4 regions of the Streptomyces sp. NPDC085937 genome follow, and region 2 is predicted to be linked to each of the others. Evidence: riboswitches for the same ligand, from Rfam matches in the RefSeq annotation. Region 2 holds a riboswitch; each other region holds the start of a gene.

Region 1 (7,277 bases), on a different contig from region 2:
GGACAACGGCCGCAGGGCCCTTGAACCCGGCCCGAGGTTCGGAGAAGCGGCCACGGTACCTCCACGTGAAATCGATCGGAGATTCCATTATGTGCGGCGCCCGCGACACCCGGGCCGGGTTGTGGAGGAGCCCACGGGGCCGGTCCGGGTCCAGGAGATTCCAGGACCCGGTTCCGGCCCCCACGTGATCGGCGCCCGGCGCTCAGGCGACCGCCGCGATCCGTTCCCTGATGTCGTCGGGGGAGAGCGCGCCCTTGGGGATCACGTGGTCGCCCGAGGACTCGCCGCGCAGCCGGCGGCCGATCCAGGGCACCAGGTACTCGCGGGCCCAGTGGACGTCGTCCCGGCGGATCTCCAGGGTGCCGCGCGGCGGAAGCGGCGGCCAGGCCTGCTCCGGGTCGGCGGGGACCGTCAGGCCGAGGGCCAGGCCCGCGCGGAGCGCGACCCGGGTGTGCCCCTCGGGCGACAGGTGCAGCCGGTCGGCGTCCCAGGCCCTGCGGTCCTGCACGCTGCGCAGGGACCACAGGTCGAGCACCGGGCAGCCGTAGCGGTCGGCGACGGCCCGCACGTGCCCGTTGTACGTGGCGATCTTGCCGCGCAGATGCTTGAGCAGGGGGACGCCACGGGTGTCGAACCCGGTGGTCACCAGGACCGTGCCGGCCGTCGCGGCGAGCCGGGCGACGGCCCGCTCGAAGCGCTCGGCCACCTCGTCCGGGTCGGTGCCCGGGCGCAGGATGTCGTTGCCGCCCGCACAGAACGAGACCAGGTCGGGGGCGAGTTCCACCGCCCGGGGAAGCTGGTCGGCCACGATCTGGTCCAGCAGCTTGCCGCGCACGGCGAGGTTGGCGTACCGGAAGTCGCCCTCGGGCCTGCGGTCGGCGAGCAGGACGGCCAGCCGGTCGGCCCAGCCGACGAACGACCCGCCGGGGCCGGGGTCGCCGACGCCCTCGGTGAAGCTGTCCCCCACCGCCACGTACGACCCGATCACTCTTGCCTTGTCACTCTTCGAATCGTCTGCCACAGCCGGACATGATTCACCTTCCGATGTGACCTACGCGACCGTAAGGGAGGGTTGACGTGCGGTGAGATAAGCCACTCTCAAATGTTGACCAAGCCCGGAATACGCCGAAGGCCGGCCCCGTGGATCGGGGTCGGCCTTCGGCGCGCGTGTCAGGAAGGGTGCCGCCAGGGGTCAGAGAGCGACGCCCTTGGAGCGCAGGTAGGAGAGCGGGTCCACGTCCGAGCCGTAGTTCGGGCTGGTGCGGATCTCGAAGTGCAGGTGCGGGCCGGTCACGTTGCCGGTCGCACCGGAGAGGCCGACCTGCTGGCCGGCGCTCACCGTCTGGCCCGCCGAGACGGACAGGGAGGACAGGTGGGCGTACTGGGCGTAGTGGCCGTCGTTCAGCTGGATGACGACCTGGTTGCCGTACGCGCCGCCCCAGCCGGCGGAGACGACGGTGCCGGCGCCGACGGCCTTCAGGGGGGTACCGGTCGGGACGACGAAGTCGACACCGGTGTGGTAGCCGCTGGACCACATGCCGCCGGCCACCTTGTAGGCGGTGCCGACGCCGCCGCCGGACACCGGGGAGGTGAAGCCGGAGGTGGTCTGGGTGGAGGCCCCGGAGGAGGACTCCTCGGACGACTTCTGCGCCGGCTTCGCGGCGGGCTTCTCCGCCTTGGGCGCGGCCGGCTTCTCGGCCTTGGGCGCGGCGGGCTTCGACTCCTGCGGCGAAGTCGACTGCCGGGGGGCGCTCTTGGCGGCCTCACCCTGGAGGGACAGCTTCAGACCCGGGTGGATGAGCGACGGGTCCTCGCCCACGGCCTCGCGGTTGTCCGCGTAGAGCTTCTTCCAGCCGCCGTCGACGTGCTCCGCCTCGGCGATCTTGGCGAGGTAGTCGCCGGCCTTCACGGTGTACGTACGGGCCTCGTCGCCCTTGTCGCCCGTGGCCTGGTGGCTGGAGACGGAAAGGGACTGAACGGCCTTCTGGGGGGCCGACTGCGGGGTCGCGGCGTGCGCGCCGGTGGCGCCGAGCAGCGGCAGGGCGAGTGCGGCGCCACCGGTTCCGGCGACGGCGATGGAGCGGGTGAAACGCTGAGCCTTGGTACGGCGGTGCTTACCCTTCGCGGGCATGTCGAATTCCTCTCCGGCGCCTACGAGGTGAGCTGTCGGGTGCGGACTGGAGATGTCCGGCCGCGTCGCTGCGCGGCTGTACCCCAAGCCTGTTGTCCGGGGTCCGGAACAGGCGGTTGTACCTGTGGGTCCCCCGCTCCTGCCGTGCGTCGGGTCAGTGTGTGCGGGCTCCGGGCGGCGGCAGGATTAGGCGTCCGTCCGGATCGGTTGGGAACGTAAGCGACCTCGACGCGGCGAAACAAGCGCGTGTTCCCGCGAACCGGCTTTTTCCGTGATCGAAAGGGGGAAATGACGTCACCCTGCGTGGACCGCGCAAGTGGATCGGGATCGAATTCCCCTGCCGTGAACGGGAATTACGTGAGCATGGCGACAGCGCACGGTCACCGATATGACGATGCTCACGCACCTCATCCTCAATTCCCGTTCTATCAGGGCGCTTTATGACCAAGTGATCTAAACGGACATAACGCATCAATCAGCACAAGCGCGACGGGTCACCCGGAGTATTCGCGACATCTGAATCTTCCTGTCGGCCGCCCCTCGAGACCTTCACGCAATCCAACAGAAACAATCAAGATCGGACAGTGCGGGTACGCCTCGCTCGCCCCGCATCTGCCCTGTGGACAACTCATTGCCCCTGGCAGGCATGTCGTATCGTCGAGTGGTGCCCGTCGACGAGCCGCGGCGACGGCACCGAGTGGGAGGAGCCGTCCGTGACGCAGGAGATCCCGTCGACCGAGCCCCAGCTGACCGGGGTGCGCAACTTCCGCGACGTCGGTGGACTGCCGACCGTGGACGGCCGGCGCGTGCGGCACGGCGTGCTGTTCCGCAGCGGCCACCTCGCCCACGCCACCGCGGAGGACGCCGCCTTCCTCGCCTCGCTCGGCCTGCACACGGTGTTCGACTTCCGCAACGCGGCCGACCAGAAGCTGGAAGGGCCTGACGTCGAGCTGCCCGGCGTGCGGAACGTGAACCTGCCGCTCAGCGACCCGGCCGACGGTGCGGAGTTCTGGAAGATGGTGCGCGACGGGGACATCGACCAGCTGCGCGCGATCCTCTCCGACGGCCAGGGCGCCGACCGGATGATCAACTCCTACCGCACGACCATCAAGGCACGCACCGGCGAGCACTCCCAGGTGCTGGGCGCTCTCGCCGAGGACAGCGTGCCCGCGCTGATGCACTGCGCGGCCGGCAAGGACCGCGCGGGACTCTCGATCGCGGTGACGCTCCTCGCCGTGGGCGTGGAGCGGGACGCGATCGTCGAGGACTACCTGAAGTCCAACGCCAAGCACCGCCGGTACAAGGTGCGCCGCAGCGGCAGCTCCCCCGACACCTACTCCCCCGAGGTCATGGAGCTGCTCAGCCCGCTCTTCGACGCGCGCGAGGAGTACCTGGCGGCGGCCTTCGAGACGATCGAGGAGACCTGGGGCGGGGTGGACGCGTACCTGGAGCAGGGGCTCGGCATCACGCCCGCCCACCGGGAGCGGCTGCGCGAGCGCCTGCTCGACTGACGTCCGTGTGCCCCGGCGTGCTCACTTCTTCGGCGCCATCTCGAAGAGGAAGTAGATGAAGGCCGCGAAGAGGTGCCCGACCACGACGTAGACGAACAGCCTCACCCACAGGGCCCTCGGGAGCTTCTCTTCCATGTCTTTCCCGGTCACGGTGTCTCTCCATGGGTCGGGCCCAGGCACAGGGCGGCCGTGGGACTCTGCAGCAGGGTGTGGACGAACAGCAGCTCGACCCCGTCGGGGTCCTGGGCGGCGATGCGGTGCGGGGTCAGCGAGTCGAAGTGCGCGCTGTCTCCCGGACCGAGCCGGTGCAGGGTGTCGCCGAGGTGCAGCCGCAGCCGCCCCTTGAGGACGTACAGCCACTCCTCACCGGGGTGGACGCGCACGATGTCGCCCTGGGAGCCGTGCGGCACCTGGACCCGCAGGGCCTGCATGCCGCGCCCGGCCGCACCGGCCTGCCAGTACGTCCAGCCGCCGGCCGCCGTGGGTTCCATGTCCGCGGCGCGCACCACGGCGTCCCGGTCGGCGGCCGACTCCCCGAGCAGCTCGGAGACGGTCGTGCCGTAGATCCGGGCCAGGGAGAGCAGCATGGGCAACGAGGGCTGGCGCTGCCCCGTCTCCAGCCGGGAGAGGTGGGCGGGCGACAGGCCCGCCTGCCGGGCGGCGGCCTCCAGCGTCAGGGAGGACCGTCGGCGCAGGGCGCGCAGCTGCGGAGCGACCGCGGGGAGCGCCTCGGCAGGCTCGTCCCGCGGCTCGGTCTCGGAGGAGCTCATGCCTCCATTGAGCACCCGACCTTGCCCCAGAGGCAATTTCCTTGCCTCTGGGGCAAAGCGATGCCGGCCTCGGCGACCGGTGAGCGATGCCGGCCTCGGCGACCGGTGAGGGTTCCGCCCGCTCGCCGCGGCCCGCGAGGTGCGACCGCGCGGGCCGCGGTTGGCGACGTCAGCGGTTGGCGACCGCCTGCTTCACCAAAGTCTTGCCGAAGTCCCAGATGAGCCCGCCCTCGTGGGCGTCGTCCATCACCGCGGTGAAGGCGTCCACGAACCGGTTCACGTCGTCCTCGTCGATGATCAGCGGAGGGATCAGCTTGATCACCTCCAGATGGTCGCCGGAGACCTGAGTGAGGATACGGTGCCGCTGCAGCAGCGGCACCACCACCATCTGCGCGAACAGCCCCTTGCGGGCCGCCTGGAGCATCGTCCAGCGCGAGCGCAGCTTCAGCGAGCGGGGCCGGCCGAACTCGATCCCGATCATCAGGCCCCGGCCGCGGACGTCGGCGAGCAGCTCGTAGCGGTCGGTCAGGGCGGCCAGCCGGGTCCGCAGCAGGTCGCCGGTGGTGCGCACGTGCGCGACGATCTGCTCCTCCTCCATGACCGACAGGACCGCGAGTCCCGCGGCCATGGCCTGGGCGTTGGACCCGAAGCTGGCCGAGTGCACCAGCACCCGGTCCATCGACGAGAAGACCTTCCGGAAGATCCAGTCCTTGCCGAGGGTCGCCCCCACCGGAACGTATCCGCCGGACAGCGCCTTGGCGACGCACACCAGGTCCGGCTCCACCCCCTCCTCGTGCTGGTAGGCGTAGAAGTCGCCGGTGCGGCCGAGCCCGGTCTGCACCTCGTCGACGATCAGCAGTGCCTTGTGGCGGTGCAGCAGCTCCTGTGCGGCCCGCAGATAGCCGGGCGGTGCCTCGAGCACGCCCTTGCCCTGGATGGGCTCCACGATCAGGGCGGCCACGTCGCCCTTGCGCAGCTCGCGCTCCAGGGCGTCGAGGTCCCCGAGCGGTACCGCCGTGTCGGGGAGCAGCGGGGCGAACCCGTCCCGGAAGCCGGCCTCGCCGTTGACGGAGAGGGAGCCGGTGGTCAGGCCGTGGAAGGCGTGCTCGCAGTACAGCACGCGCGGCCGGCCGGTGGCGTACCGGGCGAACTTCAGGGCGCCCTCCACGGCCTCCGTGCCGCTGTTGCCGAAGAACACCCGGTCCAGGTGAGGGCTGTGGGCGAGGAGCTTCTCGGCGAGCAGGCCGGGCAGCGGCTGGCAGTCGAAGCGGGTGAGGTCGGCCAGGGACAGGTCCAGCACGTCGTGCAGCGCCTTGCGGACCACGGGGTGATGACGGCCGAGGCCCATCACCCCGAACCCGGCGAGCATGTCCAGGTGGTCGTTGCCGTCGGCGTCCCAGAAGTGGGCGCCCTCGGCCCGCTCGTAGACCTTGTCGAAGCCGATGGTGTGCAGCATGCGCGGGAGCTGCGGGTTGAGGTAGCGGTTGTGCAGCTCGTAGCGCTCGGCCCCGCGCTCGGCGAGCAGCGCGCCGAGGTCGAACTTCGCGTCCTGTGACGACTCCGACGCGGACTCGGCGGTGGTCATGCCTGGTGCTCCTGTGCGTCCTGTGGCTGTTTCGCGAGTTCTTCCCCGACGGCGAGGCTCGCGCTGATGCGCCCGGCGATGTCGACGGGGGTGAGACCGATGTCGGCGAGCACCTCGCCGCGCTTGGCGTGTGCGAGGAACTGCTCCGGGATGCCGAACCGCCGTACCGGCACGTCGATCCCGGCGTCGCCGAGCGCCAGCGCGACCGCCGAACCGACTCCGGCGGCGCGGCTGTTGTCCTCCACGACGGCCACCAGCCGGTGGTCGGCGGCCAGGTGCGGGAGGGCCGGGTCGACGGGCTTGACCCAGCGGGGGTCGACGACGGTGCAGCCGATCCCGCGCGCCTGGAGCAGGTCCGCGGCCTGGAGGCAGACCGGCGCCATCACGCCGACCGCCACCAGCAGCACCTCGGGGTCGTCCGCCCGGTGCAGGACGTCCAGCCCTCCGACGCGGTCCACCGCCGGGATCGCCGGGCCGGCGGACTCCTTGGGAAAGCGCAGCAGCGTGGGCGCGTCGTCCACGGCGACCGCCTCGCGCAACTGGGCGCGCAGCTGGTCGGCGTCGCGGGGCGCGGCGATGCGCAGGCCGGGCACCACCTGGAGGACGGACAGGTCCCACATGCCGTTGTGCGAGGGCCCGTCGACCCCGGTGACGCCGGCCCGGTCCAGGACGAAGGTGACCCCGCAGCGGTGCAGGGCCACGTCCATCAGGAGCTGGTCGAAGGCGCGGTTGAGGAAGGTGGCGTAGACGGCGACGACCGGGTGGAGTCCGCCGGTGGCGAGGCCGGCCGCGGACACGGCGGCGTGCTGCTCGGCGATGCCGACGTCCCACACCCGGTCCGGGAAGCGCTCGGCGAAGGCGCCGAGGCCGACCGGGTGGAGCATGGCGGCCGTGATGGCCACCACGTCCTCGCGTTCCTCGCCGATCCTGACGATCTCCTCACCGAAGACGGAGGTCCAGGACGGCCCGCCGGAGGGGGCGAGGGGCGCGCAGGTGAGGGGGTCCATCACGCCGACGGTGTGGAAGTGGTCCTCCTCGTGGGCGAGGGCCGGTTCGTAACCGCGGCCCTTCTCGGTGAGGCAGTGCACCAGGACCGGGCCGTGGAAGCGTCTGGCCCGGCGCAGCGCGGACTCCACGGCCTTGATGTCGTGGCCGTCGATCGGGCCGACGTACTTCAGGCCCAGGTCCTCGAAGAGTCCCTGGGGGGCGAAGGCGTCCTTGAAGCCCTTCTTCGCGCCGTGCAGCGCCTCGTAGACGGGCGGGCCGACCACGGGGGTGCG
Region 2 (7,277 bases):
GGTCGCCCGCCGGCTGGCGGAGGCGTCCGGCGCCGGCCTGCGTTACGGCGCCGAGGTGGTCCGCGTGGACCGGCGCCCCGACCGGGGCGTGGCCGTCCTGACGGCGGCCGGCGACATCGTGCGCGCCCGCATGCTGGTGAACTGCGCGGGACTGCACTGTGACCGGATCGCCCTGCTCACGGGCGACGAACCCGGCGCCCGCATCGTGCCCTTCCGTGGCGAGTACTACGAACTGGCCCGCCCCGACCTGGTGCGGGGCCTGGTCTACCCGGTGCCCGACCCGGCGTTCCCCTTCCTCGGCGTCCACCTCACCCGCGGCACGGACGGCGGGGTGCACGTCGGGCCCAACGCGGTCCCGGCCCTGGCCCGCGAGGGCTACGACTGGCGGACGGTGCGTCCGCGCGAGCTGGGCGCCACCCTGGGCTGGCCGGGCTCCTGGCAGCTGGCCCGCCGCCACTGGCGGTACGGCACCGGCGAGCTGCACCGCTCGCTGTCCAGGCCCGCCTTCGCCCGGGCGGTGCGCCGGCTGCTGCCCGCCGTGCGGGACGAGGACCTGGTGCCGACGGCGGCCGGGGTGCGGGCGCAGGCGGTGCTGCGGGACGGCACACTGGTCGACGACTTCCTGATCCGGGAGGCCCCCCGCGCGGTGCACGTGCTGAACGCCCCCTCGCCCGCCGCGACGGCCTCGCTGCCGATCGGCCGGGAGATCGCCCGCCGGGCGCTGGACGGCCTCGCCGCGAGCGAGCGATGAGACCCGGGCCGCCGCCCGCGCCGTCCCCGTAAAATCGAGGGCACTGTGTCTGAATCCGTGATGAGCACCCCCGAAGCACCGCACGCCGACATGCCGGCCGGCGAGCCGGCCCACCGCGCCCGCGCGAAGGGGGAGCCGCGCTTCCCCGACGGCCCGAAGGCCGACCCCGCCGGGTCGCACTTCGAGCGGCGCATCCGCTCCTTCCAGCCGCGCCGCAGCCGGGTCACCGCCGGTCAGGCGGACGCCCTGCAGCGGCTGTGGCCGGTATGGGGGCTCGACATCGACGGCAGCCGCCGCCTGGACCTGGCCGAGCTGTTCGGGAACGACCACCCGGTCGTCCTGGAGATCGGCTTCGGCATGGGCGAGGCGACCGCGCGGATGGCCGCCGCCGACCCGGGGACCAACGTCCTCGCCGTGGACGTGCACACCCCCGGCCAGGGCCATCTGCTGCACCTCGCCGAGGAGCGCGGGCTGAGCAACGTCCGCGTGGCGAACGGGGACGCGATCATCCTGCTGCGCGAGATGCTCACGCCGGACGCCCTGAGCGGGCTGCGCGTCTACTTCCCCGACCCCTGGCCGAAGAAGCGGCACCACAAGCGGCGGCTGATCCAGCCCGAGTTCCTCACCCTCGCCGCTACCCGCCTCGCCCCGGGGGCCGTGCTGCACTGCGCCACGGACTGGGAGCCGTACGCGGAGCAGATGCTGGAGGTGCTCACGGCGCACCCCGCCTTCGAGAACACCCGGGCGGACGGCGGTTTCGCTCCGCGTCCGGAGTTCCGGCCGCTCACCCGTTTCGAGCGTCAGGGCCTGGACAAGGGGCACGTGGTGAACGACCTGCTCTTCCGCCGCGTACCGCACGACCACCCTGCCGGGCACCGGGACGGGGACCGTCCCTGAGACCCCGCGCCCCCGAGGCCCCGAGCCGGCACGCCGCCCTGCCCCTCCCTCGTTAGGGTCGATCCCGTGGCCAGCAGCCCTCCGTACCCGCCGTACCCCGGCGCAGCGCCCGGCCCCGGTCCGCGGCACCCGCACTGGTGGCAGCGACCCGCGGTGCGCTACGCGGCGCTGGTCACCCTGCTGGCCCTGTCCGGGCTGGTGATCCTGGCGCTGGTGCGGGAGCAGACGGGCACGCGGGGCTTCCTGGTCGGGCTGGGACTGGCCGTGCTGCCCGTCCCGCTGCTCCTGGCCGCCTTCCGCTGGCTGGGCCGGGTCGAGCCGGCCCCGTGGCGGAACCTGCTGTTCGCCTTCGCCTGGGGAGCGTGCGCGGCGGCGCTCATCGCCATCGTGGCGAACAGTTTCGCCACCCGGTGGATCGCGACGACGACCGCCGACCCGGCCGGCGCCGACACCCTGGGCGCGACGGTCATAGCGCCGGTGGTGGAGGAGTCCGCGAAGGCCGCGGCGGTCCTGCTGCTCTTCCTCTTCCGCAGACGCGACTTCACCGGGATCCTCGACGGCGTGGTGGTGGCCGGGGTCACCGCGACCGGGTTCGCGTTCACCGAGAACGTCCTCTACCTCGGCAACGCCTTCGGCGCCGACCAGCTCACCGGCGGCAGCGGCATCGCCTCGGTGACCGCGGCGACCTTCTTCGTCCGTATCGTCATGTCGCCGTTCGCGCACCCCCTGTTCACCGTGCTCACCGGCATCGGTTTCGGTGTCGCCGCGCTGGCCACGGACCGGCAGCGGGTGCGCCGGGTGCTGCTGCCGCTCGCCGGGCTGCTCCTGGCGATGGGCATGCACGCGCTGTGGAACGGCTCCGCGACGCTCGGCCAGTTCGGCTTCATCGCGGTGTACGGGGCGTTCATGGTGCCGGCGTTCGGGCTGCTGACCTGGCTGGTGGTGTGGACGCGGCAGCGGGAGCTGCGGACCGTGCGCACGGAGCTGCCCGCGTACGCGATCGCGGGCTGGCTGAGGCCCGCGGAGCCGTTCGCGCTCGGCTCGATGCGGGCCCGTCGCCTCGCCCGGCGGTACGCGCGCGAGCACGGCGGGAAACCGGCGGCGCGCGCGGTCGCCCAGTACGAGGCGTACGCGACCTCGCTGGCGTTCCTGCGGCACCGGGGCCGGACGGGGAAGGCCGGGGCGGACTTCGTGACCCGGGAGCGGCAGCTGCTGCTGGAGCTGTGGCACCGGCGCGCGGCGGCCCGCCCGGCGCTGGACCACGCGGCCCGCCTCACGGCGCCCCGCGTTCCGTACGGCGCCGCGTGGACCGGCCAGGCACCGCACGGGATGTACGGACGGACCCCTTACGGGCAGGCCGGGCAGGCCCCACACGGACAGCCCGCCCTGCACGGACAGCCCCCGTACGGACTGCCCTCGCACGCGCCGTTCCCCTACGGACCGCCCCCGCAGGGGCGGCCGCCCCACGGCGGGCCGTATCCGGGCCCGGCGGCGAGAACCCCTACCGTCGCTGACCGCACGGGCGGCGCCCCGGACATGCGTGACCGGCAGCCCTGACGTCGGGGGGTCGTCGTCGGGACTGCCGGCGTTCACGGCGTGGACGGCCGGGACCGGCCGCCCGTGGATCAGATGCTGAGGCCCTTGCCCGCCAGCCAGGCCGCCGGGTCGATGCCGGAGGAGGAGCCGCCGGTGTGGACCTCGAGGTGGAGGTGGGCGCCGGTGACGTTGCCGGTGGCGCCGACGCGGCCGATCACCTCGCCGGTGCTGACCTTCTGGCCGACGCTGACGTTGATCGACGACTGGTGGGCGTACCAGATCTCGGTGCCGTCCTCGAGGGTGAGCACGGTCTTGTAGCCGTAGGAGCCGTCCCAGCCCGCGGAGGTGATCGTGCCGGTGTGCACGGCCTTGATCAGCGTCCCCGTGGGGGCGGCGAAGTCGAGACCGGTGTGGTAGCCGGAGGACCAGTAGGCGCCGGCCTGACCGAAGGTCGAGGTGATGGTGTACGAGGAGGTCGGCAGGGCGTACTGCTTGGCCAGCTCGGCGAGGCGCTCGGCCTCGGCCTTCTTCGCGGCCTCTTCCTCCGCCTTCTTCTTCGCCGCCTCGGCCTTCTCCTTGGCCTCCTTCTCCGCCTTGGCGGCCGCGTCGGCGGCCTCCTTCTCGGCGGCGGCGAGGGCGGCGGCCTCGGCCTTGCTCTGGGCCTGGCCCTGCTGCTGCTCGACCTGGGCCATGATGCGGGCGCGCAGCGCCTCGCCGGCGTCGGCGGCGCCCTCCTCGGTGTCGGCACCGGTCATGCCGATGCTGCTGAGGGGGGTGGCCGAGCCCTTGGGTGTTTCCTCGTCGGAGATGAGGGAACCCACGTTGGGCAGGTCGGGCATGGAGATGGAGACGGGCGGCTTGCCGGTCTGGGCGCTGGCCATGCCGCCGGCGCCGACGGCGGCTATGACGCCGACGCCCAGGACGGTGGAGCTGCGGGCGAGTCCGCCCCCGCGCTGCTTGGCGACGCGGTGCCGGCCGCGTACCGGGCGAACGGACTCCGCGGTGGGGTTCCACTCCTCGAAGGGTCCCTCTTCGGCACCGTAGGCGAAGGTGTCGCTCGGCTTGAACGGGGCCTCGGGGGCAGGCGGGTTGGACGCCACGTGGGCGCGCTCCTTTCCTTCCTTCTCGCCTACCGGGTTAGCTGACGGGTTCGGAGCAGGAAGGTCTCCTACGCGCGTATACGAGCCGTGTCTCCACGGCGGTATCCGCACGATTCACCCCAAGAGGTGGTTCCCCGGTTCCCTCGCGGGATTCGGCGCGTGCGCACGGAGCCGACTTCTGTGACGGCTGGGACGACCGCGCTGCGTTATCGAACGTTAATAGACCCGGGGGGCGGATTCCAAGCCGTTCCTCTTGATCATTAACGATTTCCGCCCGGACTTAAGCGCCACGAGCGGGCGAAAACGGGCGAGTTGACCGCCCCTCAGGCGACCGGGCAAACCTGACGGTTCGTCAGTTGTTATGCGTTGAGACTCCACACGATCACGTTCGGTGACGCGCGACGGCAGAGCACGCAGGAGACCGGGAAACACCGAGGGCCGGAACCCTTTCGGATTCCGGCCCTCGGCCTTCAGTAGCGGGGACAGGATTTGAACCTGCGACCTCTGGGTTATGAGCCCAGCGAGCTACCGAGCTGCTCCACCCCGCGTCGTTGAACACAAGTGTACGGCATCATCGGGGCAGGTCGCACACCCCTCGGGCGGGGGGCGCGGTCAGCGGCCCAGGAGATGCCCGTTCGGCGCCTTGGCCCGCTCCTCGTACTCCGGCAGCACCACCACGGTGGCGCCCCCGTCGGCCAGTACCGCGCTGCCGTCGGCGTCCGCCACGAACGTGTCCGGCTCCCGCCAGGCCGTGACCACCCGCCGCACCCCCGCGTCCAGGATCAGCCGCGCGCAGGGCGCCGGCCGGGACGCGCGGCGGGCGCAGGGTTCCAGGCTGGAGTAGACGGTCGCACCGGCCAGCCGGGGGTCCATGGGGTCGGTCTTGGCCAGCGCGGCCTCCTCGGCGTGCACCACGGGGTCGTCCCCCTCACGGGAGTACCCCCGCGCCAGCTCGGTGCCGTCGGCGGCCACCACGACCGCGCCCACGCTGAACGCGGTCCGTGAGGGAGGGCACCGCTCCGCCAGCTCGCAGGCGAGGGCGAGCCAGTGGTGGTCGGCCGCGGACGGCAGCGGACCGGTGCCGGGCGCGGTGGGCTCGTAGCGCGTCAGGACGACGTCGCCGACGGGCCGGGTCTCGACCAGGCGCAGCCGCCCACCCTGGTAGGGGCCGGGGCCGAACAGGCGGGGGGCGTCCGGGTCGCCGACGAACAGCGGGGCGAGGACCAGCTGAAGCTCGTCGGCGAGCCCCTGGGTGATCAGCTGGGTGTGGATGCGCCCGCCGCCCTCCACCATCAGCCGCCGCACCCCCCGCACGTCGTGCAGGTGCTCCAGCAGCCGCCGCCAGTCCAGTTCCGTGCCGAGCGGCACGACGTCGGCGGCGATGCCCAGGGCGTGGGCCCGCTCGGCGCCCTCGTCGGTGGTGTAGAGCACCTTCTCGCCGCCGGTGTGCCAGAAGTTGGCCGTCGGGTCCAGGTCGCCCGAGCCGCTCACCGTGACCTTCAGCGGGTACTCGGGGCGGCCGTCCGCGACCCGGGCGGCCCGGCGCTCGGGCGAGTTGACCAGCAGGCGGGGGTTGTCGGCGCGGATCGTGCCGGCGCCGACCAGGATGGCGTCCACGGACGCCCGTACCTCGTCGACGCGGTCGAAGTCGGCCGGGCCCGACAGCAGCAGCCGCTCCGGGCCGGAGTCGTCCAGGTAGCCGTCGAGGGAGACGGCGGCGGACAGCAGGACGTACGGATGCGGCATCGGCGGGCTCTCCGGGTGCGGGGCGGCGGCGGGACCGCTGCGCGGTCCGGCTCCAGTCTGGCAACCCGTGCGGCGGGGAGCCGGCCGCGCCCCGGTCCCACGGGCCGCGGGTCAGGGCTCGATCAGGCCCACGCGGATGGCGTAGCGGGTCAGTTCCAGGCGGTCCCTGAGGCCGAGCTTGGCCAGCAGGTTGGCGCGGTGCCGCTCCACCGTCTTGGGGCTGATCACCAGCATGTCCGCGATCTGCTGCGAGGTGTGGCCCTCGGCCACGAGCTTGAGGATCTGCTCCTCGCGGTCGGTGATCGCCTTGGCGGGCAGGGAGCGGCCCTCCCGTGCGAGGTCGAGGTAGTTGTGGATGAGGGCGTTCACGGCCCCCGGGTAGAGGAAGGGCTCGCCGCGCATCGTCGCGCGGCAGGCCTCGACGAGATCGCGGTCGGCGACCGACTTCAGGACGTAGCCCGAGGCGCCGGCGGCCAGCGCCTCGAAGAAGAACTGCTCGTTGTCGTACATGGTCAGTACGAGGATCCGGGTCTCCGGCGCGGTGCGGGAGAGCTCACGGGCCGCCTGCAGACCGGTCAGGCGCGGCATGGCGATGTCGAGGATGGCCAGGTCGGGGCGGTGCTCCCGGGCCAGTTCGAGGGCTTCGGCACCGTCGGCGGCCTCCGCCACCACGGTCAGATCCGGTTCGCCGTCCAGGATGAGTCGAACCCCCCGGCGGACCAGTGCGTGGTCGTCGGCGAGGAGGATGCGGGTGGGGGACGGGTCGGTCATGGTTCAGCGTTTCCGGTCGAGGGACATCGGTCACGGGGGCGGGGCGTGCGCGGGCGCGGACCGGCGCAGGACGGCGGGGGTCTTCGAGGGGGCGGACTCCCGTACGGGCCGTACGGGAACGGGGACGTGCGCGGGGAAGCGCGCCGGGACGGGGACGGCCAGCCGCAGCTCCGTGCCGCCGCCGTGCCCGGGCTCCACGGTCAGGTCGGCGCCGACGAGCAGGGCCCGTTCGCGCATCCCGCGGATGCCGGCGCCCTCGTCCGCGCCGCCGATGCCCCGGCCGTCGTCACGGACGCGCAGCTCGACACCGCCGGGTGCGCGCCGCAGGGCCAGCTCGGCCCGGCGCGCACCGGCGTGCCGGACGATGTTGGTGAGGCCCTCCTGGGCGACCCGGTAGAGCACCAGCTCGGACTCCCGGTCCAGCTCGGGCAGGTCGGGGTCGAGACTGTGCTGCACGCCCAGCCCCGGCCCGCCGA
Region 3 (7,277 bases), on a different contig from region 2:
CCGACGACCTTGTAGGGCAGGCCGACGCGGATGAAGATCTCCTCGAACACACGGGACTGGGCGTTGGTGCGGTAGAAGACGGCGACGTCGCCGGCCTTGGCCTCGCCCGCGTCCGTGAGGCGGTCTATCTCGTCGGCGACGAACTGGGCCTCGTCGTGCTCGGTGTCCGCCACGTACCCGGTGATGAGCGCGCCCGAGCCGGCGTTGGTCCACAGGTTCTTGGGACGGCGGGACTCGTTGCGCTCGATGACCGCGTTCGCGGCGGAGAGGATGGTCTGCGTGGAGCGGTAGTTCTGCTCCAGCAGGATCGTCGTCGCGTCCGGGTAGTCCTCCTCGAACTGGAGGATGTTGCGGATCGTCGCGCCGCGGAAGGCGTAGATCGACTGGTCGGCGTCGCCCACCACGCACAGCTCGGCGGGCGGCACCTCGGCCTCCGGCGGCACGTCGACGGGGTGCTCGGAGGCGCCTCCGACGAGCTCGCGCACCAGGGCGTACTGGGCGTGGTTGGTGTCCTGGTACTCGTCGACCAGGACGTGCCGGAAACGGCGGCGGTAGTGCTCGGCGACGTCCGGGAAGGCGCGGAGCAGGTTGACCGTCGTCATGATCAGGTCGTCGAAGTCCAGCGCGTTCGCCTCGCGCAGCCGGGACTGGTAGAGCGCGTACGCCTGGGCGAGGGTCTTCTCGAATCCGTCGGTCGCCTGCGCGGCGAAGTCCTCCTCGTCGATCAGCTCGTTCTTCAGGTTGCTGATCTTGGCGCTGAAGGACTTCGGCGGGAAACGCTTGGGGTCGAGGTCCAGGTCGCGGCAGACCAGGGCCATCAGACGCTTGGAGTCGGCGGCGTCGTAAATCGAGAAGGACGACGTGAAGCCGAGCTTCTTGGACTCCCGGCGCAGGATGCGCACGCACGCGCTGTGGAAGGTCATGACCCACATGGCGTTGGCGCGCGGGCCGACGAGCTGCTCGACGCGCTCCTTCATCTCGCCCGCGGCCTTGTTGGTGAAGGTGATCGCGAGGATCTGGCCCGGGTGGACGCCCCGCTCGGCGAGCAGGTGCGCGATGCGGTGGGTGAGCACACGGGTCTTGCCGGACCCGGCTCCGGCCACGATGAGCAGGGGGGAGCCGGAGTGCACGACGGCGGCGCGCTGGTTGTCGTTCAGCCCCTCCAGCAGCGCGGCGGCGTCGATCACCGGGCGGGGGGCGCCGTCGCGGTAGTACGCGTCCCGCTCCGGGGGCGCGTCGAACTTCCCGCCGAACAGGTCGTCCGGAAGGGGCTCCGGGGCGTGCTCGTCCTCGGGTGGCGGCGGGGGCTCGTCCGCGGGGCCCCGCTGGGCCTGGAGGTCCGCCAGGAAGCTGTCGTCAAAGAGGCTGCTCATCGCTCTCCGAGTCTAGGGCGCCGCACCGACAACCCGGGGCCGCCCCGGAAACATCACACGGCTTCCCCTGCGCGGTCCTGCGGCTTCCTCTGCGTGGTCCCGCGGCGGGCACCCTCCACGCCCGCCGTCTCACCGAGAGTGACCCCACGAACAAGGTCACGAAAATGTATCGGGCATATCACCCATCAACCTTCACAGGGGCCACACCAGTTGGCTACGGTGCGGTTCGGGCCGCTCGTCCCCCGCCGGCGAACCTCGCCGGGCCGCGCGGCCCCCGCCGAGTCCGTCACTGTCCGCCGTGGCAGCCGGAGCCGGGGACCCACCGAGACTTGGGGTGAATCGGACCACTCCCTCAGGGAGCGGGCCGTAGGGCAACCCTTCCACCGCCCGAACCCGACAGCTAACCCGGTAGGCGGAGTACGGAAGGAGTCGCCTCCCTTGGCGTCGCACCGCAAGTCGCGCACCCCGGGCACGCGCGTGGCAGGCATACGCACCCCGGCCCTGGCCACGGCCGCGCTCACCTCCGTGGCCCTGCTCTCCCAGACCGCCCAGGCCGCTCCCACGGACGACGACCGGCCGAGCCTGGAGGAGGTCGAGAAGAAGGTCGGCGACCTCTACCGCCAGGCCGAGTCGGCCACCGAGAAGTACAACGCGGCCAAGGAGAAGACCACCAAGCAGCGCAAGCGCGTCGACACCCTGCTCGACGACGTGGCCAAGCGCACCCAGTCGCTGAACGAGGCGCGCGAGGAGCTGGGCTCCTACGCCGCCGCGCAGTACCGCACCGGCGCCGGCCTCCCCGACACGGCGACGTTCCTGCTCGCGCAGACCCCGCAGGACCTCTTCGACCAGCGACGGGTGCTGGACCGGATGACCGGCCGGCAGAAGGACGCGGTCGACGACTACGTCACCCAGCAGTCCGAGACGATGATGAAGCGCAAGGAGGCCACCGAGAGCCTCCGGACGCTCACCGAGACGCAGGGCGACCTGAAGACGGCCAAGGCCACCGTCCAGAAGAAGCTCGCCGACGCGCGCGAGCTGATGGCACAGCTGACCGCCGAGGAGAAGGCGCGGCTCGCCGCGATCGAGAAGCGGAAGCAGGAGGAGGCCGCCCGCAAGGCGGCGGAGTTGGCCCGCCAGCAGGCGGAGCAGGAGCAGGCCCGCGAGGAGGCCGCGCAGCAGGGCGCCGGCACCTCGGACGGCTCCGGGTCCGCAAGTTCCGGGTCCACCGGCTCGACCGACACCCCGCCGGCCGACTCCTCGTACGGCACCAAGGCCGAGAAGGCCCTCGCGTTCGCCCGCGCGCAGATCGGCAAGCCGTACGTCTGGGGCGCGACCGGGCCGGGCTCCTACGACTGCTCGGGGCTCACCCAGGCCGCCTGGAAGGCCGCCGGCGTCTCCCTGCCGCGCACCACCTACGACCAGGTGAACGCCGGCACCGCCGTCCCGGTGTCCCAGGCACAGCCCGGCGACCTGGTCTTCTTCTACGACGACGTCACCCACGTGGGCATCTACATCGGCAACGGCATGATGATCCACGCCCCGAAGCCCGGCGCCTACGTACGCGAGGAGTCCATCTACTACGACGGCGACTCCGCGATCCACAGCATCGTCCGCCCGGCCTGACGGGCCGCAATCATGAGCGTGTGATCCCGGGCCGCCGCGCGTCGGCTGCCCTTGGACGCGCTGACAAGCGTGGATACGAAACCGCCGACCGGGCCGGTGAGGGCGCGGTCGGCGGGGGAGGTGGGTCCGGCTTGCCGGGGCCCGGGGCTCAGGTCCAGAGGACCGCGATGAAGATGTTCGCCACGGTCAGCAGGCCGACCAGGCCGAAGACGCCCTTGTCCACCTTCTCCTCGTCCCGCTTCACGTAGACCAGGCCGAGGATCACGATCAGCACGGCCAGCTTCACGCCGATCTTGACGTTGTCGACGGAGTAATCCTGGGCCTGGTTGAGGCCCACCAGCACCACACCGGTGACCAGCATCGTCAGCGCGCCGTGCAGCATCGCCGGGACGAAACGGGCGGTGCCCGCGCCCATCGCCTTCATCTGGGTGAGGAAACCGCCGAGCAGCGACGCGATGCCGATGATGTGCAGACCGACGAAGAGGTGGATGAGTACGTCCATGAGGCCGGAGCCTAGCCAGGGGCGTCTCATAGCATTCCGCCGCCCTCGCCCTTCCCGCCTTCACCACATCGGTCATCACCCAGAGTGAGAACGAAGCACCGGGAACAAGATCGCTGTCACTTACGGTCACCCAGCGCTCCGGGGATGTCAGTTCCGCACAACCCGTATCCGATCCCGCGCGCCCCGGCCTAGCGTCCTGCACCAGGTGACCGGCTCTGCATCGCCGCTCGGACCAGGAGCGGCGGCCGGACACCACCGCCGAAGAAAGGTCCGGCGGCGGACGGCTCCCCTGTCACCCCGCCGCCGGACCGCCGGACGAGAGCCCGGCCGCGGCGGGCGGTCATGGGAAGGACGGCAGCGAGGGTGGCAGCGCACCGCAGGGTCCGACAGCGTCCGGTGGGCGGCACCACGGCCCGTGCGGCCGTCACCGTCGTCCTCGCCGGAGCGGCCACCGCGGCCGGCTTCGGCGGAGCGGGACACGCCGCGCCTCGGCCGGCGCCGGCGGGGGCCGACGTGGACCGGCTCCACCGTGAGGCGGAGGTCGCCACCGAGAAGTACAACGGCGCGAAGGAGAAGGCGGACTCGGCCCGGCAGCGGCTGCGCGACCTTCAGGACGAGACGGCCCGGGCGCAGGCCCGCCTCAACGCCGCACGGGAGTCCCTCGGGACGGTCGCGGCGGCCCAGTACCGCGCCGGCGGCCTGGACCCCGCCCTGCAACTGGTCCTGTCCGACGACCCGGACGCCTACCTCGACGGCGCGGCCCTCGCCGAGCGCGCGGGCAGCCGCCGGCACGCCGAACTGCGCCGGGTGCGCGCCCAGCTGCGGGAGGTCGAGAAGCTGCGCGGTGCCGCCCGCGTCGAGGTGAAGACGCTCACCTCCCGCCGGGCCGAACTGGAGCGGCACAGGAAGACCGTCACCGAGAAGCTGTCGTCCGCCCGGCGGCTGCTGTCCCGGATGTCACCGGAGCAGCGCGCGGAGCTCACCGGCGGCACCGACCGCGCCACGCGCTCGGCGGGCGCCCGCGAGGACGCCGCCCCGGCGCAGGCCCCGAACGCCCGCGCCGCGCAGGCCGTCGCCTACGCCTACCAGAAGCTGGGCAGCCCCTATGTCTGGGGCGCGACCGGCCCGGACGCCTTCGACTGCTCGGGGCTGGTCCTGGCCGCGTACCGCTCCGCGGGCGTCTCCCTGCCGCGCACGACCTACGCGCAGATCAACGCGGGCCGCCGGGTCTCCCGCTCCGAACTGCTCCCCGGCGACCTGGTGTTCTTCTACTCCGGCATCAGCCACGTCGGCCTCTACGTCGGCAACGGGCAGATGGTCCACGCCCCCAACCCGTCGGCCCCGGTCCGGGTCGCCCCCGTCGACCAGATGCCCTTCGCCGGGGCGACGCGGGTGGTGTGACGGGCCCGGCCTCCGCACCGAGAGAGGTGGCGCCGGCTCACACCAGCCGGCGTGCCGTCGCCCAGCGGGTCAGCTCGTGGCGGTTGGACAGCTGGAGCTTGCGCAGCACCGCGGAGACATGGGACTCCACCGTCTTCACCGAGATGAACAGCTGCTTGGCGATCTCCTTGTACGCGTAGCCGCGGGCGATCAGCCGCAGCACCTCCCGCTCCCGCTGGGTGAGGCGGTCGAGGTCCTCGTCGACCGGCGGGGCGTCGGTCGAGGCGAAGGCGTCCAGCACGAAACCGGCCAGCCGCGGCGAGAAGACCGCGTCGCCCTCCTGCACCCGGAAGATCGAGTCGATCAGGTCGGTGCCGGTGATCGTCTTGGTGACGTAGCCGCGGGCGCCGCCTCGGATGACCCCGATGACGTCCTCCGCCGCGTCCGACACGGACAGCGCGAGGAAACGCACGGGCTGCTCGGTGTCGCCCATCAACGGCGCGCAGCGGCGCAGCACTTCGACGCCGCCGCCGCCGGGCAGATGCACGTCGAGCAGGACCACCTCGGGGCGGGTCGCGGTGATGACCGTGACCGCCTGGTCGACGTCGGCGGCCTCGCCGACCACTTCGACGCCCGTCTGTGCGGTCTGCCCGATCTCCGCCTGGACCCCCGTACGGAACATGCGGTGGTCGTCGACGAGGACCACCCGCACGTGGCGCCCTCCGGTGCCGCCGGCCGGCTCCGCGGACCCGGCCCCCGGTGCGGCTTCCGCAGTCCCGTTCGCTTCGGTCGGCTCGCTCATGACGTCTTCTCCGCCCTCTCCATCTCCAGCTCGACCTCCGTGCCGCCGTCCGGCACCGCGCGCAGCCGCGCCGTACCGCCGTTGCGCTCCATGCGGCCGATGATCGATTCTCTGACGCCCATGCGGTCGGCGGGTATCGAGTCGAGGTCGAACCCGGGACCGCGGTCACGGACGGACACGAACACCGTCCTCCCCTCGACCTCCGCGTACACCTGGACCGCGCCTCCCTCGCCACCGTACTTGGCGGCATTGACCATTGCTTCCCTCGCGGCCTGCATCTGTGCGCCGATCCTCTCGTCCAGGGGACAGTCGCCCACGACGACGACCTCCAGCGGGACGCCGTGCTTGTCCTCGACCTCGGCGGCGTTGCGCTTCACCGCCTCGGCGAGGGTGGTGGGCTCCTCGTCCTCGTCCTTGCCGTTGCCCTCGGGCTTGTAGAGCCAGGCGCGCAGGTCGCGCTCCTGGGCGCGGGCCAGGCGGCGCACCTCGCCCGGGCTGTCCGCGTTGCGCTGGATCAGCGTGAGGGTGTGCAGCACCGAGTCGTGGACGTGGGCGGCGACCTCGGCCCGCTCCTGCGCCCGGATGCGCATCAGACGCTCCTCGGAGAGGTCCTGCGTCATGCGCACCAGGTAGGGGCCGGCGAGCAGGGTGATGCCGACGAGTACCGCGAGCGCGGCCTGCAGCACCGCGCCGAGGTGGCTGCCGGAGCCCCGCAGGACGAAGATCCCGGACGCGCCCGCCGTCACCAGCAGCACACCGGCGACGGCCCGCAGCAGCGTCATCGTGCGCCGGCGGCGGCCGACCTCCATCCAGCGGGCCCGGCGCGCGTTGTCCGCCTGCCGCCACACCAGGGCCACGCCCGCGCCGACCAGGACGGTCGGCCAGAGGTAGGCCCGGGCGCCGTTGGTCAGGTCGACGCTGCCCACGAAGATCATGGCCACCACGACCATGAGGAGCAGGGCGACGATCTGTCCCTTGTCCGGTTTCCGCGTGACGAGTCTGCGCCGGCCGTCCGGGGAGGTCTCGGTGCCTGTCGGCGAGGGCGGCTTCTGCGCGTCGACGCCGCCGACGCCGAGCGGGACGAAGAACCAGAACGCGGCGTACAGCAGGGCCCCGAGACCGTCGGCCATGAACAGGGCGACGAACGCGAGGCGCACCCAGATCACGGGCAGGCCGAGGTGTCCGGCGAGCCCCCGTGCCACTCCACCGAGCCAGCGTCCGTCACTGCTGCGGTAGAGCTTGCGCGGCGGCCGCGGCTCGGCGAGGGGCGCTGCTGCGGCTTCCGACATGGCAACGATGGTCACATGCCGTGGGAGTGAGGGCATCAGGGTCGGACCCTGGAACTCCCCTGATCCCGCTCTCGGGGACGGTCGCACGCTCCCCCGGGCGGCCGCTCAGGGACGGATATCAGGGTCCGGCCAGGGTCGTTCCCACTGCCGCCGGGGCGGCTCGCCCGTCACCATGGACCCATGACGGATCACCAGCATGCCGCGGCGGGTCCGGGAGCGGGACCGGACCCGCGCCCCGGGCCCCGGTCCGGCGCGACCGCGGCGGACGCTCCGCGTGCGGGCGGACGCGCGGGCGCGGGGAAGGAGGG
Region 4 (7,277 bases), on a different contig from region 2:
TACGGCACGCTCGGCGGCCGGGTAGGCGGGGATGAGGTGGGCGCCCTCGGGCGGCGGGACCGGGGCGGCCGGGGCAAAGGTCGCGGCGCCCTGGGGCCCGGCGCCGCCGTCCGCCTCCGTGCCGCCGTCCGTTGCCGCGCCGCCGCCGTCCGCCGTCGCGCCCCCGCCGGCCGGGACCGGGCCGGAGGCCGCGCCCGGCTGGGGTGCCGTGCTGGTCGCGGCCGACAGGGCCTCCGCGAGGCCGCCCAGCTCCACGTGAACCACGAGGACGGGCTTGGTCGGTGCCGCGGCGGCCGCCGAGCGCAGAGCCTCGGCGAGGGCGGCGTCGCCCACCGAGCCCTCCCCCACGGCCGGGATCGCGGTGACGACCACGGCGTCGGAGGTGTCGTCGGCCAGCGCGCGGGAGAGCGCGGCGTGGAAGTCCGCCGCCGAGGCGGCCGTGGAGAGGTCCTGCGGGGGGTGCGGGCGCAGACCCTCGGCGAGGCACGCGTCGTAGGTGAGCAGGCCCAGGGACTCGGAGTTGCCGAGGATCGCCACCCGGGGCCCGGCCGGCAGCGGCTGGCGGGCGAGCAGCAGCCCCGCGTCGACCAGGTCGGTGATGGTGTCCACGCGGATCACTCCGGCCTGCCGCAGCAGCGCCGACACGGTCGCGTGGGGCAGCTGGGTCGCGCGGACGGCGTGCCCGCGCGGTCCCGCTCCGTGGCGTGCGCCCTGGACGACGACCAGGGGCTTCGCCGCGGCGGTGCGGCGGGCGAGGCGGGTGAACTTGCGGGGGTTGCCGATGGACTCCAGGTACATGAGGGTGACGTCGGTGTCGGCGTCCTCGTACCAGTACTGCAGGACGTCGTTGCCGGAGACGTCCGCGCGGTTGCCGGAGGAGACGAACGTGGAGACGCCCGTCACGCCCGTGACGCCGCCCCCGCGTCGGTGCAGGCGCGACAGCAGGGCGACCCCGATGGCGCCGGACTGGGCGAACAGCCCGATCCGGCCGGGGCGGGGCATGTCGGGGGCGAGCGAGGCGTTCAGCCGGACCTCGGGCGAGGTGTTGATGACGCCGAAGGAGTTCGGCCCGATGATGCGCATGCCGTAGCTGCGGGCCTGCCGGACCAGGGCGCGCTGGCGTTCCTTGCCCTCGGGGCCGGACTCGGCGTAGCCGGCGGAGACCACCACGAGCCCCTGGACGTCGTGCTCGCCGCACGCGGCGACCACCTCGGGGACCCGTTCGGCGGGCACCGCGACGACCGCCAGGTCCACGGGCCCGTCGATGTCGCGCACCGAGCGGAAGGCGGGCACGCCGTCGAGTTCCTTCTGACCCTCCGGCAGCGCCCCGTTCACGGCGTAGAGGCGGCCGGTGAACCCGGCGTCCCGGATGTTGTCCAGGATGCTGCGTCCCACGCCCCCGGGGGTGCGGCCGGTGCCGATGACGGCCACCGCGCCGGGCGCGAGCAGCCGCTGCACCGAGCGCGCCTCCGCGCGCTGTTCGCGCGCGTACTGCACGGCGAGGGAGCGGTCGGTGGGTTCGAGGTCGAACTCCAGGCGCACGACGCCGTCCTCGAAGCTGCGCTTCTGGGTGTACCCGGCGTCGGTGAACACCTTGATCATCTTGGTGTTGGCGGGCAGCACCTCGGCGGCGAACCTGCGGATGCCGCGCTCGCGGGCGACGGCGGCGATGTGCTCCAGCAGGGCGGACGCGACGCCCCGGCCCTGGTGGGCGTCCTGCACCAGGAAGGCGACCTCGGCCTCGTCGGCGTCCGCTCCGCTCGCGGGCCGGCCGCCGGCGCCGATGCGGTCGTAGCGCACGGTGGCGATGAACTCGCCGCCGATGGTCGCTGCGAGCCCCACCCGGTCCACGAAGTCGTGGTGGGTGAAGCGGTGGACGTCCTTGGCGGACAGCCGCGGGTAGGGGGCGAAGAAGCGGTAGTACTTCGACTCGTCCGACACCTGCTCGTAGAAGCTGACCAGCCGCTCGGCGTCGTCGGCCGTGATGGGGCGGACGCGCGCGGTGCCGCCGTCGCGCAGCACCACGTCGGCCTCCCAGTGGGCGGGGTACTCGTGGCGGTCCGACGAGGTCTGCATGCGCCCCAGACTACGGCTCGCGTCCGACGGCGGCGCGAGGCAGTCTGTGGTGGACGACCGCCGGGCCGAGGCCGCGGCCCGGGGGCCGCCGGGGCCGTTCCGGACGCCGCTCCGGGCACGCGCCACGATATGGAAGACTGGTCTAGACAACCCTGAACTGCGAAGGGCAGCAACACATGGCTGAGCGCCGCGTCAACGTCGGCTGGGCCGAGGGTCTCCACGCCCGCCCCGCCTCCATCTTCGTCCGAGCCGCCACGGCCGCAGGCGTCCCGGTGACGATCGCCAAGGCCGGGGGCACCCCCGTGAACGCGGCCTCGATGCTGGCCGTCCTGGGCCTGGGCGCCCAGGGCGGTGAGGAGATCGTCCTCGCCTCCGACGCCGAGGGCGCGGACGCCGCCCTGGACCGTCTGGCGAAGCTGGTCGCCGAGGGGCTCGAGGAGCTTCCCGAGACCGTCTGAGCAGAAGAGCCGGACGGACGACCGCGGGGAAATTCCCCCAGGTCGGCCACACGGCATCGAAAGGCCCGTCCGGATCACCGGGCGGGCCTTTTGCATTTCTCTTTCCGGGCAGCAGAAATAGCCCCCACGAATTATCCGCTCTTTGTATACGGGACCCGTGTTAATGGCGCAGGCTCGGCATGTTTACGGGATGTTGCGAGTTCCTCACACGCTCCGCGCGTACGGCACGCTCGGCCCCGGAGGCGAACCGCAGCCGGTGTCCGGCGCCCGCGTGCTCGGTGTGCAGCGCCGTGAGGGTCCGCGCCCGGTCGCCGTCGCCACGGGCCACGGCGTCCACGATCGCGCCGTGCTCCGCCCAGTACGCGACCGGATCCGCCGGCCCCTCGACCGCGTACATCCAGGCGATCTTGTGCCGCAACTGCGTCAGCATCGAGGTCAGCGCGGGACTCCCCGAGGCCTGGGCGAGCGTCTCGTGGAACCAGCCGCCCAGCGAGCGCAGGTCGTCGCTGTTGCCCTGACGTGCGCGTTCCTGCCCCAGTCTGACCAGACCGCGCAGCACCTTCAGATGGGCGTCGGTGCGCCGCTGGGCCGCCCGGGAGGCGCCCAAGGGTTCCAGGAGCTGGCGCATCTCCAGCAGGTCGGCGGCCTCCTGCTCGGTGGGCTCCGCGACGCACGCGCCCGCGTGCCGCCGGGTCACCACGAAGCCCTCGGCCTCCAGCGTGCGCAGCGCCTCGCGCACGGGGACGCGGGAGACGCCGTATCGGCGGGCGAGCAGTTCCTCGGTCAGCCGGCCACCGCGCTCGTAGACACCGGCGACGATGTCGTCCCGGATCGCCGTGCACACCGAGTGCGCGGGAATACGCATGACCGACCTCCGCATTAATCCCCGTGAAACGTCGTCGATTGACGTCCGTTCGTGACTCTATTGCAATCGGCGACAATTTCCGACGGCGGGCGGGAATCCATACATATTTTTTGGACAGACGGCGGGCTGACGGTTGTGCCCCGAAACGGCGAAAGTCCCGGCTCACGGGGAGCCGGGGCGGGAGGGCGGACGTGCGCGCCCTGGACGTTCCCTAGATGTTCACGCCGTGCGACCGGAGGTAGGCGACCGGGTCGAGGTCGGAGCCGTAGTCCGCGGACATCCGCGCCTCGAAGTGCAGATGGGCGCCCGTGACGTTGCCGGTGGCGCCGGAGACGCCGATCTGCTGGCCCGCGGCGACCTCCTGGCCCACCGACACGGCGAGGGAGGACAGGTGGGCGTACTGGGTGTAGGTGCCGTCGTGCATCTTGATCACGACCTGGTTCCCGTACGCGCCGCCCCAGCCGGCCTCGACGACGGTGCCGACGCCGACCGACTGGACGGGCGTGCCACTCGCGGCGTGGAAGTCGATCCCGGTGTGGCTGCCGGACGACCAGATGGCGCCGCCGCTCTGGTAGGCCGTCGAGACGTAGGAGCCGGGGATCGGGGAGACGAAGGTGTTGAGGCGCTTGCGCTCGGCCTCGCGCGCAGCGCGCTCCTTCTCCGCACGGGCCTTCTCGGCCTCCTCGGCCGCCCGCTCCCGGGCCGCCTCCTCGGCGGCCTTGCGCGCGGCGGCCTCGGCCGCCTCACGGGCTGCCTCGTGCTGGGCGGCCGCCTGGGCGTCGACGCGGTCGGCGACCACGCCGCCCAGCGTGACGACGGGGGTGAGGCCGGTCTGCGCCGCGGCGGGCTCGGCGGCGAGTGCGGGGGCCGCGAGCGAGCCGACGACGCCGGTGCCCGCGAGGGCCGCGACGCCCGCGGCGCGGGCGGTGCCGCGCTGGACGCGGCTGGGACGACGGTGCTTCCCGGTGGCGCGCGTGAACGCCATGTACAGGCTGTTCCTTTCCTTCCCTCTCGCCTACCGGGTTAGCTGACGGGTTCGGAGCAGGAAGGTCTCCTACGGGCACCCTCGCGACACGCGCGGGCGTCCGATTCACCCCAGGGACTACAGGTGGGTCCCCGGCTCCCCTGGCTCGCGCCGTACGGGGACTCGGCGATGACTGTCCGGTGCCGCGGATGCGGCGCACTGCCCGACGAACAGCCCGCATGAAACTAAGCGGGGCATCTCTCAATCCTCAAACGAATCCCCGTTTTTGTAGCGCATCCCACAGGGCAGACAGGCAACCTCCGCCCCAATTCGGGCATAAGGGAGCCCTGGTGACGTTCCCGCCACCAGGGCTCCTCGCGCCCGCGTGTCCCGGCCGGTCCCTACTCGGCCGTCACGACGGTGACTTCACCGATTCCCAGGGCCTCCACGGGCGCCTTGATCTGCGCGGCGTCACCGACGAGGACGGTCACCAGACGGTCCACCGGGAAGGCGTTCACCACCGCGGCCGTGGCCTCCACGGTGCCGGTCGCGGCCAACTGCCGGTACAGGTCGGCCTGGTAGTGGTCGGGCAGGTGCTGCTCGACCTGGTCGGCCAGGGTGCCGGCGACGGCCGCGGCGGTCTCGTACTTGAGCGGCGCCACGCCCACGAGGTTCTGCACCGCGACGTCGCGCTCCTCGTCGGTGAGGCCCTCGGCGGCCAGCGTGCGCAGCACGGTCCACAGGTCGTCCAGCGCCGGGCCGGTGTTGGGGGTGTCGACGGAACCGCTGATGGCCAGCATCGACGCCCCCGTGCCGTCCGGGGCCGACCGGAGCACCTGGCCGAACGCCCGCACGCCGTAGGTGTATCCCTTCTCCTCGCGCAGGACGCGGTCCAGGCGGGAGGTCAGGGTGCCGCCGAGGCAGTACGTGCCGAGGACCTGCGCGGGCCACACGCGGTCGTGCCGGTCCGGGCCGATGCGGCCGATGAGCAGCTGCGTCTGGACGGCGCCGGGCCGGTCCACGATGACGACGCGGCCGGAGTCGTCGGCGACCACCGGCGGCACGGGCCGCGGCTGGGCCTGCGAGCCGGTCCAGGCGCCCAGGGTGTCGGCGAGCAGCCCGTCCAGGTCGATGCCGGTGAGGTCACCGACCACCACGACGGTGGCCGTGGCCGGGCGGACGTGCTTCTCGTAGAAGCCGCGCACGGCCGCGGAGTCGATGCGCTCGACGGTCTCCTCGGTGCCCTGGCGCGGGCGCGACATGCGTGCACTCGCCGGGAACAGCTCCTTGGCGAGCTCCTTCGCGGCACGGCGGGACGGGTTCGCCAGCTCGTGCGGGATCTCGTCGAGGCGGTTGCGGACCAGCCGTTCGACCTCGCTGTCGGCGAACGCGGGCGCCCGCAGCGCGTCGGCGACCAGCCCGAGCCCCTTGGCGAGCCGCGAGGCGGGGACCTCGAGGCTGAGGCGGACGCCGGGGTGGTCGGCGTGCGCGTCCAGGGTGGCGCCGCAGCGCTCCAGTTCGGCGGCGAACTCCTCGGCGGTGTGCTTGTCGGTGCCCTCGGAGAAGGCCCGCGCCATGATCGTGGCGACGCCGTCCAGACCGTCCGGCTCCGCGTCCAGGGGCGCGTCGAGGGACACCTCGACGGCGACGACCTGCTGGCCGGGGCGGTGGCAGCGCAGGACGGTCAGGCCGTTGTCGAGCGCGCCGCGCTCGGGGGCCGGGAAGGCCCAGGGCTTGGCCTCGCCCGCCTGCGGCCGGGGGTGGAAGTCCATCGTGGCGAGCTCGGTCACTTCGCCGCCTCCTCGTTCTCGTCGGCGCCGGCGGCTGCGGCGGCTTCCTCGGTTGCGTCGGTGCCGTCCCCGGCCTCCGGGGCGACGGGCTCGTAGACGAGCACCGCGCGGTTGTCGGGCCGCAGGCGGGCCTTGGCGACCTCCTGGACCTCCTCGGCCGTCACCTCCAGGACCCGGCTCACGGCCGTGAGGGCGAGCTGCGGGTCGCCGAACAGCACGGCGTAGCGGCACAGTTCGTCGGCGCGGCCGGCGACCGTGCCGAGCCGGTCCAGCCACTCGCGCTCCAGCTGGGCCTGGGCGCGCTCCATCTCCTCGTCGGTGGGGCCCTCCTCGGCGAACCGGGCGAGCTCCTCGTCGATGGCGGACTCGATGACCGGCACCTCGACGTCACCGGACGTCTTGACGTCGAGCCAGCCGAGCGACGGCGCACCGGCCAGCCGCAGCAGGCCGAACCCGGCCGCCACGGCCGTACGGTCGCGCCGCACCAGCCGGTTGTAGAGCCGGGAGGACTCGCCGCCGCCGAGGATGGTGAGCGCCACGTCGGCCGCGTCGCTCGCGCGGGTGCCGTCCTCCGGGAGCCGGTAGGCGGCCATCAGCGCACGCGCGGGGACCTCCTCCTCGACGACCTCGCGCAGCTCCCCGCCCATGACGTCGGGCAGCGCGCCGTCACGCGGGGCGGGCTTGCCGTCGTGGGACGGGATGGAGCCGAAGTACTTCTCGATCCAGGCGAGCGTCTGCTCCGGGTCGATGTCACCGACCACCGACAGCACCGCGTTGTTCGGCGCGTAGTAGGTGCGGAAGAACTGGCGGGCGTCCTCCAGGGTCGCCGCGTCCAGGTCCGCCATCGACCCGATGGGCGTGTGGTGGTACGGGTGGCCCTCCGGGTAGGCGAGGGCGGTGAGCTTCTCGAAGGCGGTGCCGTAGGGGACGTTGTCGTACCGCTGGCGGCGCTCGTTCTTCACGACGTCCCGCTGGTTCTCCATGGACTCCTCGTCCAGGGCGGTCAGCAGGGAGCCCATGCGGTCGGCCTCCAGCCAGAGGGCGAGCTCCAGCTGGTGGGCCGGCATGGTCTCGAAGTAGTTGGTGCGCTCGAAGCTGGTGGTGCCGTTCAGCGAGCCGCCGGC

What was found. A riboswitch is a leader RNA that binds a small molecule or an ion and turns the genes downstream of it on or off. The one in region 2 is predicted to bind cyclic di-AMP.
Region 1: it holds a riboswitch for cyclic di-AMP, as region 2 does, so the genes downstream of both, ACIF8S_RS32415 (peptidoglycan DD-metalloendopeptidase family protein) here and ACIF8S_RS16575 (M23 family metallopeptidase) in region 2, are expected to answer to the same signal.
Region 3: it holds a riboswitch for cyclic di-AMP, as region 2 does, so the genes downstream of both, ACIF8S_RS03450 (NlpC/P60 family protein) here and ACIF8S_RS16575 (M23 family metallopeptidase) in region 2, are expected to answer to the same signal.
Region 4: it holds a riboswitch for cyclic di-AMP, as region 2 does, so the genes downstream of both, ACIF8S_RS00480 (M23 family metallopeptidase) here and ACIF8S_RS16575 (M23 family metallopeptidase) in region 2, are expected to answer to the same signal.

Annotation. Positions count from the first base shown of each region.
Region 1 is NZ_JBITSH010000025.1:1,307-8,583, reverse strand. It holds gene ACIF8S_RS32425 (MBL fold metallo-hydrolase) at 1-54, opposite strand, end outside; gene ACIF8S_RS32420 (SGNH/GDSL hydrolase family protein) at 203-988, opposite strand; gene ACIF8S_RS32415 (peptidoglycan DD-metalloendopeptidase family protein) at 1,193-2,131, opposite strand; cyclic di-AMP (ydaO/yuaA leader) riboswitch at 2,136-2,296, opposite strand; gene ACIF8S_RS32410 (tyrosine-protein phosphatase) at 2,845-3,642, shown strand; gene ACIF8S_RS32405 (DUF6126 family protein) at 3,664-3,777, opposite strand; gene ACIF8S_RS32400 (helix-turn-helix domain-containing protein) at 3,789-4,412, opposite strand; gene ACIF8S_RS32395 (aspartate aminotransferase family protein) at 4,582-5,997, opposite strand; gene dxs (1-deoxy-D-xylulose-5-phosphate synthase) at 5,994-7,277, opposite strand, start outside.
Region 2 is NZ_JBITSH010000007.1:12,387-19,663, forward strand. It holds gene lhgO (L-2-hydroxyglutarate oxidase) at 1-751, shown strand, start outside; gene trmB (tRNA (guanosine(46)-N7)-methyltransferase TrmB) at 812-1,648, shown strand; gene ACIF8S_RS16570 (PrsW family glutamic-type intramembrane protease) at 1,715-3,205, shown strand; gene ACIF8S_RS16575 (M23 family metallopeptidase) at 3,274-4,284, opposite strand; cyclic di-AMP (ydaO/yuaA leader) riboswitch at 4,296-4,452, opposite strand; tRNA gene ACIF8S_RS16580 (tRNA-Met) at 4,759-4,832, opposite strand; gene ACIF8S_RS16585 (dihydrofolate reductase family protein) at 4,897-6,030, opposite strand; gene ACIF8S_RS16590 (response regulator transcription factor) at 6,142-6,801, opposite strand; gene ACIF8S_RS16595 (HAMP domain-containing sensor histidine kinase) at 6,832-7,277, opposite strand, start outside.
Region 3 is NZ_JBITSH010000001.1:784,059-791,335, reverse strand. It holds gene pcrA (DNA helicase PcrA) at 1-1,373, opposite strand, end outside; cyclic di-AMP (ydaO/yuaA leader) riboswitch at 1,658-1,804, shown strand; gene ACIF8S_RS03450 (NlpC/P60 family protein) at 1,812-2,996, shown strand; gene ACIF8S_RS03445 (hypothetical protein) at 3,145-3,498, opposite strand; gene ACIF8S_RS03440 (NlpC/P60 family protein) at 3,862-4,899, shown strand; gene ACIF8S_RS03435 (LuxR C-terminal-related transcriptional regulator) at 4,937-5,680, opposite strand; gene ACIF8S_RS03430 (PspC domain-containing protein) at 5,677-6,969, opposite strand; gene ACIF8S_RS03425 (PspC domain-containing protein) at 7,150-7,277, shown strand, end outside.
Region 4 is NZ_JBITSH010000001.1:112,841-120,117, reverse strand. It holds gene ACIF8S_RS00495 (GNAT family N-acetyltransferase) at 1-2,076, opposite strand, end outside; gene ACIF8S_RS00490 (HPr family phosphocarrier protein) at 2,253-2,534, shown strand; gene ACIF8S_RS00485 (GntR family transcriptional regulator) at 2,695-3,399, opposite strand; gene ACIF8S_RS00480 (M23 family metallopeptidase) at 3,611-4,384, opposite strand; cyclic di-AMP (ydaO/yuaA leader) riboswitch at 4,397-4,562, opposite strand; gene ACIF8S_RS00475 (M16 family metallopeptidase) at 4,765-6,153, opposite strand; gene ACIF8S_RS00470 (M16 family metallopeptidase) at 6,150-7,277, opposite strand, start outside.